2 regions of the Lysobacter sp. HA35 genome follow, and region 1 is predicted to be linked to the other one. Evidence: riboswitches for the same ligand, from Rfam matches in the RefSeq annotation. Region 1 holds a riboswitch; the other holds the start of a gene.

Region 1 (7,625 bases):
CCAGCAACGTGCCCATCGCCTGCTGCAGCGCTTCACGGCCCTGGCCGCTGCGATCCTGCAGGTACATGTCGAAGCCGCCGAACGCACCGAGGCCGTTCACGGTCGGCAGGTTGATCACGAAGATCTGCGCGTCGCGGATCGGGAACAGGTGCATGTTCGCCTGCTGGATGAACTCCGTCGCCGTCGTCTTGCGTTCGTCCCACGGCTTGAGCTTGATGAACGCCATGCCGACGTTCTCGCCCTGGCCGATGAAGCTGAAACCGGCGACCTGCATCATTCCCGCGTAGCCGTCGATCTTGTTGACCGACTGACGCACCTGCTCGAACACCGCTTCGGTACGACGCAGCGTCGCGCCCGGCGGCAGCTGCACGATCGCGAGCGCGTAGCCCTGGTCTTCTTCCGGCAGGAACGAACCCGGCATGCGCCAGAACAGGAAGCCCGTGAGCACCGCCAGCAGCGCGAACACGCCCATCCATCGCGGCGTGTGCTGCACCGCGCTGCGGATGTGGCCGACGTACGTCGTCGCCATGCGGTCGTAGATGCGGTTGAAGCCGCGGAAGATCGGGTTACGTGCGTCGTGATGCGCGCTGGGCTTGAGCAGGTTCGCGCACAGTGCCGGCGTGAAACCGAGTGCGAGGAATGCCGAGAACAGCATCGCCATCGCGATCGTCAGCGCGAACTGTCGATACACCGCGCCCGCCGAACCGGCCTGCAACGCGCTGGGGACGAACACCGCGGCGAGCACCAGCGTGATCGCGATGACCGCGCCGGTGATCTGCTGCATGGCCTTGTAGGTGGCCTCGCGCGGCGGCAGGCCTTCCTCCGTCATGATGCGTTCGACGTTCTCGATCACCACGATCGCGTCGTCGACCACGATGCCGATCGCCAGCACCATGCCGAACAGCGACAGCTGGTTGATGGTGAAGCCGAGGATCTTCATGCCCAGGAACGTGCCGAGCAGCGCGACCGGGATGACCAGCGTCGGGATCAGCGTCGCGCGGATGTTCTGCAGGAACAGCAGCATCACCAGGAAGACCAGCACCATCGCCTCGAGCAGCGTCTGCACGACTTCGTCGACCGACACCTGCACGAAGTCCGAGCTGTCGTAAGGCGAGAACCACTGCACGCCCTTCGGGAAGCTCGGCTGCAACTCGTCCATGCGCTTCTTGACCGCCGCGGCGACGGCGAGCGCGTTCTCGCCCGGTCCAAGCTGCACGGCGAAGCCGGCGGCCGGCTGGCCGTCCCACTTCAGGTCGAAGCTGTGCGCCGAACCGGTGACCTCGACGCGCGCCACGTCGCGAAGCCGCACGCTGGCGCCGTTCGGATCCGCGCGCAGCAGGATGTTCTCGAACTCCTGCGGCGTGGAGAAACGTCCTTCCGCCGCGACCGTCGCGGTGAACATCTGCGACGCCGGCGACGGCTCGCCACCGACCTGGCCCGCGGAGAACTGCACGTTCTGCGCGCGCACCGCGGCCAGCACCTCGCTCGCGGACAGGCCATAGGCCTGCAGCTTGTCGGGGTTGAGCCAGATGTGCATCGCGTATTCGCCGCCGAACAGCTGCGTGCCGCCGACGCCCGGAACGCGCGAGATCTGGTCGAGCACGTTGGATGCGAGCAGGTCGGACAGCTGGTCCTTGCCGATCGCGGGATCGGTGGAACGCAGCGCGACGACCGACAGGAAGCCGGAGTTCGCCTTCGCCACCGTGATGCCGTTACGCGTGACGTCCGCCGGCAGACGCGGGGTCGCCTGCGCGACCTTGTTCTGCACCTGCATCTGCGCGATGTCGGGATCGACGCCGGGCTTGAACGTCAGGTTCACCGACGCCGAACCCTGGCTCGACGACGCGCTGAAGTAGTCCAGCCCGTCGATGCCGGTGAGCTGCTGTTCGATGATCTGCGTGACGGCGCGTTCGACGGTCTGCGCGTCCGCGCCCGGATAGCTCGCCGACACGCCGACCTGCGGCGGTGCGATGTTCGGGTACGACTCCACGCCGAGGCCGCGGATTGAGAGCAGGCCCGCGAGCACGACCATGATCGCGATCACCCACGCGAACACGGGGTGGTTGATGAAATAGCGGGACATGGCGGATCAGCCCTTGCGCGCGACGGGCGCGGCTGGCGGCGCGGCGCCCGCAGCGGGCGTTTCCGTCCACGGCACCGGCTTGACCGCGGCACCGGGCTGCGCCTTCTGCAGGCCGGAGACGATCACGCGATCGCCCGGCGCGAGGCCTCGATCGACGATCCACTTGCCGTCCTGCTGGCGATCCGCACCGACGTCCTTGCGAGTGACCTTGTTGTCCGCGCCGACGACGTAGACGTACGCGCCCTGCGCATCACGCAGCACGCCGGCCTGCGGCACGAGGTACACGCCGTTCTGCAGGCCCAGCGTCGCGCGCACGCCGACGTAGGTGCCCGGCAGCAGGCGACGGTCGTGGTTCGGGATGCGTGCGCGCAGCGACACCGCGCCCGTGGCGGGATCGACCACGCTGCCTTCGAAGTCGAGCGTGCCGCGTTCGGTATTCATCGAACCATCGGGCAGCACGATCTGCACGTCGCGATCGGCCGGCTCGCCGCTGGTCTGCGCGCGACGCAGCTGGTCGAGTTCCGCGACCGAGATGGAGAAGTTCGCGTACAGCGGATCGATCTGGTCGACCGTGGTGAGCAGCGTCGCCGTGCCCTGCCCGACCAGCGCGCCTTCCGTTACCTGCGCGCGACCGGCGCGGCCGGAGATCGGAGCACGCACCGTCGAATAGCCGAGATTGATGCGCGTGCTCGACAACGCGGCGCGCGCCTGCTGCACGGCCGCCGCGGCGGAACGTTCGGCCGCGAGCGCGTTGTCGACATCGGACTTCGCGATGTACTGCGTCGGTGCGAGGCGACGCGCGCGTTCGGCCGTCGCATGCGCGTTCGTGTAGCTCGCCTCGGCCTGCGCGACCGCGGCCTGCGACTGGCCGGTCGCCGCGCGCAGTTCCGCCGGGTCGATCTCGAACAGTGCCTGGCCTTCGCTCACGTCCGCGCCTTCCTCGTACAGGCGACGCTGCACGATGCCCGGCACGCGTGCGCGCACGTCGGCGCTGCGGAACGGCGCGAGTCGACCGACCAGATCCTTGCTCAGCGGCAGGGCCTGCGGCGCGACTTCGACGACACCGACTTCGGCCGGCGGCATCGCGCCTCCGGGGCCCATGCCCTGCTGCTGTGCGTCGCCACCCTTGCAGGCAGCGAGGCCGAGCGACAGGACGCCGGCCGCGACGATGAGGCGCGTGTTGGAAATCATGCGGGGGCTCCGAACGAGGCTGCAGGCCAATTTGTGCACTGCGGAGTATAGCTATGCCCGAAGCGGCTGCCCGGGCGGAAAGTCATGCGCGACCACCGCGACGACGCACGGTCGACATCGGTCGTTGCATGGGCATGACACAGTCAACGCACGAAAGCGGCGCATCCGGCCGCAGGGCTGCGCGCTAGACTTCGCGCATGACCTTCACCGCCTCCACGCTCGACGGCACCAAGCCCGAGCAGTACGCGCAATTGCTCGAGCAGGCGCATGGCCTGCTGCACGGCGAGCGCGATCGCATCGCCAATGCGGCCAACCTGTCGGCGCTCGTCTACAACGCGTTGCCTTCGCTCAACTGGGTCGGGTTCTATTTCTTCGACGGCACCGAACTCGTCGTCGGCCCGTTCCAGGGGCTGCCCGCCTGCGTGCGCATTCCGCTGGACAAGGGCGTCTGCGGCGCCGCGGCGTCGACGCGCGAAACACAGCGCGTGCCCGACGTCCACGCATTCCCCGGACATATCGCCTGCGATTCGGCGTCGCGTTCGGAAGTCGTCGTCCCGCTGATCGCGCGCGACGGTTCGCTGATCGGCGTGTTCGATCTCGACAGCCCGGAACCCGATCGTTTCGACGCCGACGACCAGCGCGGCCTCGAAGCGATCGCGCACGCCTTCGTCGAATCCCTGGGCTGAGCCATGACCGACGCGCCGAAAATGCTCAACATCGGCGGCAAGTCGGCGGCGTGGCTACGACAGGTGGGCCTGCGCACCTGGGACGACGTCAACGCGATCGGCGCGGTCGATGCGTACCTGCGCGTCAAGCGTGCGGGCTTCAAGCCCAGCCTCAATCTTCTGTATGCACTCGAAGGCGCGCTGACCGGTTGCCACTGGCAGCAGGTCGACATCGAGCGCCGCGCGGAACTCACCGCGCTCGCGCAGGCCGGCGTCGCGCTGCTGCCGTCGTCGCGACGCGGCCCGCCGGCGTCGGAAGTCACGACCACGATGGGCGACGCCCACCAGCCCGAACCGGATGTCGAAGCGCCTGATGCGCTTTCGTTCTGAGCGACGCCGCGCGCGGCACCGTGCTTTCCCGTAGACTTCGCGCCGCTTTCGGGTGACCTGCGATTCGCAGGTTGAAACGGGAAGCCGGTGACGCGCACTGCGCCAGCCCGGCACTGCCCCCGCAACGGTAAGCGAGTCAATCCGCGGCATCGGCCACTGTGACGTCATGTCACGGGAAGGCGCCAAGGAGGGATGCGAAGTCGGCATCCACTCGCGAGTCCGGAGACCGGCCCGATTGTCGACTGGTTGCGATGCGGAGGGCATTGCGGCGGCTCGCGTCGCCTTGCTGCGCCGTCGTCCCGCTTCCGCCTTCTCCTCGCGATTCCTTATGACCGCACGACGTGGGGTCGTGCACGCCGGAGAAGTACCGCAATGACGTATCGCCTCATCACCCTCGCCATCGCCGCGTCGATGGCGACGCCCGCTTTCGCGGACGACGCGACCAAGCTCGACACTGTCGTGGTCACCGCGAACCGCGCGCCGGTCGCCGTGCGCGACGTGCTTGCGCCGGTCGAAGTCATCGACCGCGCCGAGATCGAACGCAGCCAGGCGCGTTCGCTGCCCGACCTGCTGCGCGGCCGCGCCGGCATTTCGATCGGCAACCAAGGCGGGCTCGGCAAGCTCACCACCCTCTTCATGCGCGGGTCCGAATCCGACCACGTGCTGGTGCTGGTCGACGGCGTTCGCATGGGTTCGGCGACGTCCGGCCTCGTCGCGTTCCAGGACATTCCGGTCGAGCTGATCGATCGCATCGAGATCGTGCGCGGCCCGCGTTCGAGCCTGTACGGCAGCGAGGCGATCGGCGGCGTCATCCAGATCTTCACCAAGCGCGATACCGGCGCGCTGACGCCGCGCATGTCGATCGGCGCGGGCAGCCGCGATACGTATGAGGCGAGCGCGGGGTTTGGTGGTCGTGTGGGACGTGGTTGGTTGGGCGCGGATTATTCGCATCAGGAGACGCGTGGGTTCGATTCGTGCCGTGGTTTCTTCGATCCGGTGACGTTCGACGGTGCCGGTTGCTTCACGAACGAACCCGATCGCGACGGCTACACGCGCGATGCGCTGTCGCTGCGCGGCGGTATCGACATCGCCGACGGCTGGAAGGCCGACGCGAACGCGCTACGCGCCGAAGGCGACAACGAATACGACGGCTTCTACAACCGCTCGAAGGTCGTGCAGCAGGTGATCGGCGGCGGCGTGACATGGACGCCGTCGAGCAATGCGTCGCTGCGACTGCAGGCCGGTCGCAACCGCGATGCGTCGGACAACTTCTCCGGCGCCACGTTCCAAGGCGACTTCGCGAGCAATCGCGACACCGCGTCGCTGCAGGGCGACTTCACCGTCGCCGAAGGGCAGCGTCTCAGCGCAGGTGCCGAGTGGCAACGCGACCGCATCGACGGCACCACGCCCTACGCGCTGAAGCAACGCATCGATCGAGCGGGCTTCGTGCAATACCAAGGCGATTTCGGTGCGCTCGACCTGCAAGCGAGCGTGCGCCACGACGACAACCAGCAGTTCGGCGGCCATTCGACGGGCAATCTGGCGTTCGGCGTCGCGTTCGCGTCGCAGTGGCGCGTCACGCTTGGAGCGGGCACTGCGTTTAAGGCGCCGACGTTTAACGAGCTCTACTACCCGTGCTGCAGTAACTCTGCGCTGCAGCCGGAAAGCTCACGCACGATCGAAGCGGGCGTCGCATGGAGCGGTGCGGTCTCCGGCGCGCGTCTCGACCTGTACCAGACCACCGTCGACGATCTGATCTCGTACAGCGCGGCCTCGCTACGTCCCGAGAACATTTCCCGCTCACGCCTGCGTGGCGCCGAGCTGAGCGGCAATACGACGCTCGCGGGCTGGACGGCATCCGGCAGCATCAGTTGGGTGGATGCGAAGAACCGAAGCGACGGCCTGTCCGGCTTCCTGCTGCCGCGCCGCGCACGCGAAAGCGCGCGCCTGGATCTGGACCACGACTTCGGCGCGTTCCGCTTCGGCATCACAGGTGCTGGCGAAGGCGCGCGTTACGACGATCTCGGCAATACGCGTCGCCTCGGCGCGTTCGCCACGTTCGACCTTCGCGCGGAATACGCGTTCACGCCCGCGCTGCGCCTGCAGGCGCGCGTGGAGAACGTGTTCGATCGCACGTACGAAACCGTCGAGTACTACCGCCAGCCGGGCCGCGGTCTGTTCGTCACCCTGCGCTACGCGCCCACGCCGTAACCGCATCGCGACCGTCGGCAGATGCCGGCGGTCGCGTCAGTGTCGCCCGGGTGCAGGCACCAGTCGCGCGAGGCGTTCGTAGTCGATCGACAGGCCGGTCATGTCCGGGCGCACCGCGCGCAATGTGCACACCAGCTCGCCGTAACTGTCGGCGAGTTGTGCGAACAAAGTGGCGTATGCATTACGTCCGCCATCGGCGATACCGGCGTACGCACTGCGGCCGATGTCGATGAAGTAGCGGACGTCGACGCGTCGTCGCTCCGCAAGCGCGGGATACAGGCCCGCGATCAACAGGCAGCGGTCGCCGACATCGCGCAATGAATCGTCGCGTGCGCGACCGGTGAGCGACTGCGCGTGCAGCCATTCGATCGCCTGCGTGCGCGCGAGCAGGTGGCCGTCGCCCTGGTGCCTGAGCAGCACGAAGACGAGGTAGCTCTCGCGCGATTCGTCCAGCGCGCAACCGGCGCGCTCGCCCGCTTCATGCACCAGCGTCTGCCACAACTCGGCAGGCGCGCCCCGACGCAATTCGACCATCCCCGGACCTCCGTCGCCAAAGACCCACAACCTGGCTATCGGCCCGCGCGGGGCCGACTGGAGACAAGAATTAACTGGCGTCCGGTGAACGCTTCGAAACCGCGACGTGCGTCAGCGGCGATAGACCCAGTGCCGCGACAGCAGGAAGCCGATCACGCCGAGGATGAACTCGACGCCCGGCTTGGCGAGCCACGCCCAGTGCAGGCCGACGCCGCGATCGATCGCGCCCAGCGACCATGTGCTGACGATGGTGGTCGACACCCACATCACCATGTAGCGCGTGAATTGCGGACCGCCCGGCGCGGTGTCGCCATCGCCGAAGGTGAAACGCCCGTTCATGCGGAAACCGAGCATCGCGCCGGCGATGCGGCCGATCACGTTCGCGATCTCGATGCTCATGCCGGCATGGCTCAGCGCGACCACGACGGCCCAGTCGACCAGCCACTGGATCAGGCCGATGGTGAGGTAGGCGCGGCTTTGTCGGCTGAGGCTCATCGTGGACCGGGTGCGGGAAGGCGCCAGCACTTTACCGGGCCGACGGTCAGGATCGG
Region 2 (7,625 bases), 1.1 Mb from region 1:
CGAGTGCGATCCGCAGGGCCATGGCCGCTCCTGTGAGAGCGGCCGATTCTACGCGCCGGCCGCGCAGGGTCCGTCGTCGAGCGGTTCGACCGGTGCGGGCCGACCGTTCGCATCTAGCGCGATCATGCTGAAGCGGCCGCGCGTGCACAGATGCCGCGTGCCGGCATGTGGATCCTCGGTGTGCAGCTCGACGTCGACCTGCATCGAACTCCGGCCGACCTCGGCGACGCGTGCGACGAGTTCGACCAGTTGCCCCTGCCGCACCGGAACCCGGAAGTCGACCTGATCGGACCGCGCGGTCACCACCGTGCGCCGCGCATAACGCGTCGCCGCGACGAACGCGGCCTTGTCCATCCACGCCAGCGCCTGTCCGCCGAACAACGTCCCGAGATGGTTCGCGTGGTCGGGGAAGACGATCTCCCAGAGCCGTGCCTCGCGCGGCGCGTCAGAAGGCGGCATCGAAGGCCACCTGCCCGCTCACGCCGACCTGGTAGGCCGAGACGCGGCGCTCGAAGAAGTTCGTGAGTTCCTGCACGTCCTGCAGGTCCATGAAGGCGAACGGGTTGCGGCTGCCGAATTCCGGCGCGAGCCCGAGCGACTGCAGGCGCAGGTCGGCGACGTACTGCAGGTAGTCACGCATCTCGCGCGGCGACAGCCCGTTGACGCCGCCGGACAGCACATCGTGGGCGAACGCGGCTTCGACATCGACCGCCTCGCGCAGCATGGCGCGCACGTCGCGCTCCATCTCGGCGTCGAACAGGTCGGACTCTTCGTCGCGCACGGTGCGGATGACCTCAAGTGCGAATGCCATGTGGCCCGATTCGTCGCGAAACACCCAGTTGGTGCCGGCGGCCAGACCCGGCAGCAGCCCGCGCGAACGCAGGAACCAGACGTAGGCGAATGCGGCGAAGAAGAACAGGCCTTCGATGCAGCAGGCGAAGCAGATGAGGTTGAGCAGGAACATGCGGCGGTCGCCGCGCGTTTCGAGCCGATGCATCTGCTGGATGGAGTCGATCCAGCGAAAGCAGAAATCGGCCTTGGCGCGGATCGATGGAATGTTCTCGATGGCATCGAACGCGGCGGCGCGCCGCTCGACGTCGGGCACGTAGGCGTCGAGCAGCGTCAGGTAGAACTGCACGTGCAGCGCTTCCTCATAGAGCTGCCGCGACAGGTACATGCGCGCTTCCGGCGCGTTGATGTGCTGGTACAGGTTCAGTACGAGGTTGTTCGACACGATGGAGTCGCCCGTGGCGAAGAACGCGACGAGGCGTTCGACGAGATGGCGGTCGGCCGGCGTCAGCTTGTCGCGCAGATCGTTGACGTCGATGCCGAAGTCGATCTCCTCCACCGTCCACGTGTTGCGCACCGCGTCGCGATACATGTCGTAGAACGCGGGATAGCGCATCGGGCGAAGGGTGAGGTCGAAGCCGGGGTCGAGCAGGCGGGTGGCGGTCATTTCGATTCCGGAGGCGCGATGCATTGCATCGCGAGAAAAAGGTGCAGGGGCAACGGGCGGCTTCCATGCGCCGCATCCATGCGCGCGATCCCTCGCGCCCGGCGTTCCCTCGGCGACTCCTGTCGTCGCCCGTGCCCCTGCATTGAGCTGACGTCAGCCCCGCGGAGGCGCCGGATATCGACGCCTCCGCGAAGTGACGGACTGGACGGTTACTGGCAGGCCTCGCAGGTCTCCGGGTTTTCCAGCGAACACGCGACGGCCGCCTGTGGTGTCGCGATGCTCACCGTGGCTTTCGCGATGCGCGTGGCCGGGCGCGAGCGCAGGTAATACGTCGTCTTCAGGCCCGACTTCCACGCGTACATGTACATCGACGACAGCCGCCCGATGTTCGGGCTCTCCATGAAGAGATTCAGCGATTGCGACTGGTCGATATACGCACCGCGTGCGGCGGCGAGATCAATCAGTGCCTTCTGCGGCAGTTCCCACGCCGTTCGATAGACGTCGCGCAGCGGCGCGGGAATCGCGTCGATGGCCTGGATCGAACCTTCGCCCAGCTTGATCGCGTCACGCACCTCCTGCGTCCACAGGCCGAGCTTCTTCAGCTCGTCGACGAGATAGCGGTTGACCTGCACGAAGTCGCCGGACAGCGTCTCGCGCTTGAACAGGTTCGACACCTGCGGCTCGATGCATTCGTAGCAACCGGCGATGGACGCGATGGTCGCGGTCGGCGCGATCGCGATCAGCAGGGAGTTCCGCAGCCCATGCTGCGCGATGCGCGACTTGAGCGCGCCCCATGCGGCGTTCTGCGTCGGCACTACGCCCCAAAGATCGAACTGCAGCTCGCCGTTTGCTGCGCGCGTCTCCGAGAAGGAAGGATGCGCGCCGTGCTGGTCGGCCAGTTCGCAGGACGCGTCCAGCGCCTGCAGATAGATGGTTTCAGCGACTCGCGTCGACAGCGCCAGCGCCTCGCTTGAATCGAACGGCATCCGCAGCTTGAAGAACACGTCCTGCAGACCCATCACGCCGAGCCCGACCGGCCGCCAGCGCAGGTTCGAGCGTCGCGCCGATTCGATCGGATAGAAGTTGAGATCGATCACGCGGTCGAGCTGGCGCACCGCGACGCGCACCGTTTCCGCGAGCTTGTCGAAGTCGAAGCCGTGTTCACCGACGTGCTGCGCGAGGTTGATCGAGCCGAGGTTGCACACCGCCGTCTCGTCCGCGCTGGTGACTTCGAGGATCTCGGTGCACAGGTTCGACAGATGCACGGTGCGGCCCGGGCCGACCTGGTTGCATGTACGGTTAGCGGCGTCCTTGAAGGTCATCCAGCCGTTACCGGTTTCGCCGAGCACTTTCATCATGCGCGCGTACAGCTCGCGCGCCTTCACCGTTCGCGTCGCGAGCCCCTGCTGCTCGGCCTGCACGTAGGCCCGCTCGAACGCGTCGCCCCAGAGGTCCGGCAGCTCGGGCACGGCCTTCGGATCGAACAACGACCAGTCGCCGTCGGTGTCGACGCGACGCATGAAGAGGTCGGGAATCCAGTTGGCGAGGTTGAGGTTGTGCGTGCGGCGTGCCTCGTCGCCGGTGTTGTCGCGCAGTTCGAGGAACTCCTCGATATCCGCGTGCCAGGTCTCGAGATAGATGCACGCGGCACCCTTGCGCTTGCCGCCTTGGTTCACCGCGGCGACCGATGCATCGAGTGTCTTCAGCCACGGCACGACGCCGTTGCTGCGCCCGTTGGTGGAACGAATCAGCGAACCACGAGAGCGAACGCGGTGGTAGGCCTGTCCGATGCCGCCGGAGAACTTCGACAGCTGCGCGACGTCGCCGTAGCGGGCGTAGATATCGGTCAGCGAATCCTGCGGCGAATCCAGGAGGAAGCAGGACGACAACTGCTCGTGCCGCGTGCCGGAATTGAACAGCGTCGGCGAACTCGGGATGTAGTCGAGCGACGCCATCAGCCGATACAGCTGCAACGCGCCCGACGGCGTGTCGGTCAGCGCGACGGCGATGCGCATGAAGAAGTGCTGCGGTGTCTCGATGACGTGGCGACGATGCGGATGCTTCAGCAGGTAGCGGTCGTACAGCGTGCGCAGGCCGAAGTATTCGAAGCGCTGCGTCTGCGCGGTGTCGATCGCGTCGTTGAACTTGCGCGCGTTCGCCTCGACGACCTCGCGCACGCGGTCGTTGATCAGGCCGAGATCATGACCGAGCACGATCGACTGCGAGAACGAATAGACGCCGAGGCCGGCGACCTCCTTGTCGATGTACGCACTGAGAAGTCGCGCGGCGAGGCGCGAGTACTGCGGCTCTTCCGTGGTGAACGCCGCCGCGGTGTGGATCGACAGCTCGTCGAGTTCCCGCGTGGTCGCGCCGTCGTATATGCCGCCGATGGTCTTGAGCGCGACGCGCATCGGGTCGATGTCGTCGAGCCCCGTCGAGCAACGCTGCACGGCGCGCACGATCTTGGCGACGTCGACCGGCTCGCGCCGGCCGTCGCGCTTGGTCACGGTCATGGTCGCCGGTGCATGCGGCGGGGTCAGTGCGAAGTCGGACTGTGCGTCGTCGACGTCGGGCGCGGCGGTGGTGACGAGTGTTTCGGTGGTCATGTTTCCTCTCCGATGGCGATGGAGAGGAAGCGAAAGCGGCGCACGCAACGTCCTGCGCCGGCCCCCGCCCCCTCGGGCGAGCCGGCATCGACATGGACGAGACGGACGGCGACGGGCGCGGGCCCGAAGACCGGCCCGTCCCTCCCACGAGGACGCCTGGCCAAGCGGCGGCACGCGGCCACCGATCGAGGCAGGTCTTCGGACTCGTGGACTACGGCGACCGGAGTCGCCACCTACTGCGCGTCGCTTCCCAGCCCGAAGGCCAGTGCCAATGACGCGGGTCGTTTCCACTTACCGCTGCGGGGCAGTCCCGGATTCCCACCGGGTTCCCTATTAAGCCGCTCCTGGCAGGAGACGGCGCCTTCGATGGGCACAACATATGCGGCAAGGCCCCATCCGTCAACGCTAGATTTTGTGGTCGGGTCGCGACGCCGTTGCATGACCGTTAGCGGCGAGTAACGCACGAATCGTGAAGACCCCGAAGGGGCGGCCGACAGGACGTCGGCCGTCGCCACCCGAGCCAGGATGGCGAGTGTGGCGATCGCGGTGACCTCGCCCGATCGCGAGCTGTAGATTCGTCGGGGAAGGTGCTTTCTTTGGTTACTTTCTTTGCACCAGCAAAGAAAGTGACTCGGGCGCGCCAGCGCACGAAACGACTTTGACGCCCAGACCGAGACCAACGTCGACGTGGATGCCTATGTCTGTGTCGACGAAAATTCGAATGTAGACGCTGGACAGCGCGGCCCCGCCGCAAACAAAAAGGCCGCCCGAAGGCGGCCTTTCGTGTACCGAGAAGCGGTCGAATCAGCCCGCAAGCTTCTTCGCAATCGCAGCACCCAGATCGCCCGGCGATTTCACCGTGGTGACGCCCGCCTTCTCCAGCGCTGCGAACTTGCCTTCCGCCGTGCCCGAGCCGCCCGACGCGATCGCACCGGCATGGCCCATGCGCTTGCCCTTCGGCGCCGACGCACCGGCGATGAAACCGACGACCGGCTTCGTCACGTGCTTGGCGATGAACTCGGCCGCTTCTTCCTCGGCCGAACCGCCGATCTCGCCGACCATGATGATGCCTTCCGTCTGCGGGTCGTCCTGGAACCAGCGCAGCGCGTCGATGAAGTTGGTGCCGTTGATCGGATCGCCGCCGATGCCGATGCAGGTCGACTGGCCGAGGCCGACGTCGGTGGTCTGCTTGACCGCTTCATACGTCAGCGTGCCGGAGCGCGACACGATGCCGATCTTGCCCGGCATGTGGATGTGGCCCGGCATGATGCCGATCTTGCACTCGCCCGGCGTGATCACGCCCGGGCAGTTCGGACCGACGAGCACCGTCTCCGGATGCTCCTTCAGCACGTTCTTCGCGCGCAGCATGTCGAGCACCGGGATGCCTTCGGTGATGCAGACGATGACGCGGATGCCCGCGGCCGCGGCTTCCATGATCGCGTCAGCCGCAAACGGCGGCGGCACGTAGATCACGGACGCATCGGCGCCGGTCTTCGACACGGCTTCGGCGACGGTGTTGAACACGGGCAGGCCGAGGTGCTCGGTACCGCCCTTGCCCGGGGTAACGCCGCCCACGACCTTGGTGCCGTAGTCGAGCATCTGCTGTGCGTGGAAGGTGCCCTGCGAGCCGGTGAAGCCCTGCACGATCACCTTGGTGTTCTTGTTGATCAGAACGGACATTGCGAGTCCCTTGTGTAGCCCGGACGAGCGAGGCGCGCCCGGGAAATCTTGCGGTGGTCGAACCCGGGCGCGGCCTGTGGCCTTGCCCGGGCTACGGCGACGTCAGGCGGCCTTCTGGACCGCAGCGACGGCCTTCTTCGCACCGTCGTTGATGTCGTCGGCGGCCGTGATCGCGAGGCCGGAGTTCTTCAGAAGCTCCTTGCCCGCTTCGACGTTCGTGCCCTCGAGGCGCACGATCACCGGCACCTTGACGTCGACTTCCTTGACGGCCGCGATGATGCCCTCGGCGATCATGTCGCAGCGGACGATGCCGCCGAAGATGTTGACGAAGATCGCCTTCACCTTGTCGCTCGACAGGATCAGCTTGAACGCTTCGGTGACGCGCTCCTTCGTAGCACCGCCGCCCACGTCCAGGAAGTTCGCCGGCGAACCGCCGTTGAGCGAGATAACGTCCATCGTGGCCATGGCCAGGCCCGCGCCATTGACCATGCAACCGATGTCGCCGTCCATCGTGACGTAGTTGAGGTCGTACTTCGACGCCAGCACTTCCGTGTCGTCTTCCTGGCGCGTGTCGCGCATGGCGACCAGCTCCGGATGACGGAACGACGCGTTGTCGTCGGAATCGACCTTGCCGTCGAGCACGGCGAGGTCGCCGTTGGTGAGGATCGCGAGCGGGTTGAGTTCGACCAGCGCGAGGTCCTTCTCCATGAACAGCTTGAACAGGCCGGTCATGATCTTGGTCAGCTGGCCGACCTGCTTGGCGTTGAGGCCCATCGCGAAGCCGAGGTCGCGGCACTGGTACGGCTGCAGGCCTTCGACGTAGTTCACGTGCAGCGTCTGGATCGCCTCGGGCTTCTCGTGCGCGACCTGCTCGATGTCCATGCCGCCTTCCGCCGAAGCGATGAAGGTGACGGTCTTGGTCGAACGGTCGACGAGCACCGACAGGTACAGCTCCTTCGCGATGTCCGTGCCTTCGGAGATCAGCACCGAATCGATCGGCAGCTCGACGCCGGCGGTCTGGTACGTCGCCATCTTCGTGCCGAGCATCGCCTTGGCGTACTGCGCGACCTCGTCGAAGTTCTTCGCGAGCTTCACGCCGCCCGCCTTGCCACGGCCGCCTGCATGGATCTGGGCCTTGACGACCCACAGATCGCCGGGGATCTGCTTGGCCGCCGCCACCGCCGCATCCGGCGAGCGGGCGACGATGCCCATGGGAACGGCGATGCCGTATTCGGCAAAGAGCTGCTTTGCCTGGTATTCGTGGAAATTCATGCGTCACCGAAGGATGGACGTGGGGCCCGCGCGCGAGAGCGCACCCGGAGGCCGGCGCGAGGGGGCAGTATTGTCGCCGATCGGGCGGGGCCGGGCAAAACCGGTGCAGCCGGCGAGCCGCGCGGAATCGGCCACCTATACTCGGCCGACCTGCCGTCGGACGTGCGCCGTGCCCTTCAGAACCGTCGTCACCCCGCTCGACGCCGACCACGTCCTCTACCGCGAACTGCGGCTTTTCAACCTCTACCGGGCGCTCGAGGCGGCGCTGCTGGTCTTCGTGATCTTCGGGCCGTTCGCTTCTACGCTCGAGCCGCCGCGCTATGAGCTGCTGTCGCGCTCGGTGGTGATCGCTTACCTCTTCGTCTCGCTGGTGATGCTGGGCCTCGGGCGACGGATGGATGTGCGCGTCTCGGCCGGTGTCGGCATCGCCGCAGATCTGTTCTTCGGCATCCTCGCGATGCATGCCTTGCCATCCGCGGGCACCGGCATCGCGTTGATGCTGATGTTCAACGTCGGCGCGGCATCGCTGCTGTTGCCGTCGCGCGTCGCGTTCGCGTTCGCGACAACGGCCGTCGCGCTGCTGGTCGGCGAATACGTCTGGAGCCTGTTCG

What was found. A riboswitch is a leader RNA that binds a small molecule or an ion and turns the genes downstream of it on or off. The one in region 1 is predicted to bind cobalamin.
Region 2: another riboswitch for cobalamin. It lies ahead of ACVWZN_RS09975 (ribonucleoside-diphosphate reductase subunit alpha); the one in region 1 lies ahead of btuB (TonB-dependent vitamin B12 receptor).

What each region holds. Positions count from the first base shown of each region.
Region 1 is NZ_JBSSDY010000001.1:3,140,725-3,148,349, reverse strand. It holds gene ACVWZN_RS15370 (multidrug efflux RND transporter permease subunit) at 1-2,083, opposite strand, end outside; gene ACVWZN_RS15365 (efflux RND transporter periplasmic adaptor subunit) at 2,090-3,274, opposite strand; gene ACVWZN_RS15360 (GAF domain-containing protein) at 3,472-3,960, shown strand; gene ACVWZN_RS15355 (TfoX/Sxy family protein) at 3,964-4,329, shown strand; cobalamin riboswitch at 4,363-4,578, shown strand; gene btuB (TonB-dependent vitamin B12 receptor) at 4,702-6,540, shown strand; gene ACVWZN_RS15345 (hypothetical protein) at 6,577-7,074, opposite strand; gene ACVWZN_RS15340 (GtrA family protein) at 7,186-7,569, opposite strand; gene ACVWZN_RS15335 (hypothetical protein) at 7,566-7,625, opposite strand, start outside.
Region 2 is NZ_JBSSDY010000001.1:2,003,864-2,011,488, forward strand. It holds gene ACVWZN_RS09960 (NAD+ synthase) at 1-22, opposite strand, end outside; gene ACVWZN_RS09965 (acyl-CoA thioesterase) at 49-459, opposite strand; gene ACVWZN_RS09970 (ribonucleotide-diphosphate reductase subunit beta) at 446-1,456, opposite strand; gene ACVWZN_RS09975 (ribonucleoside-diphosphate reductase subunit alpha) at 1,666-4,062, opposite strand; cobalamin riboswitch at 4,235-4,443, opposite strand; gene sucD (succinate--CoA ligase subunit alpha) at 4,867-5,742, opposite strand; gene sucC (ADP-forming succinate--CoA ligase subunit beta) at 5,845-7,014, opposite strand; gene ACVWZN_RS09990 (sensor histidine kinase) at 7,184-7,625, shown strand, end outside.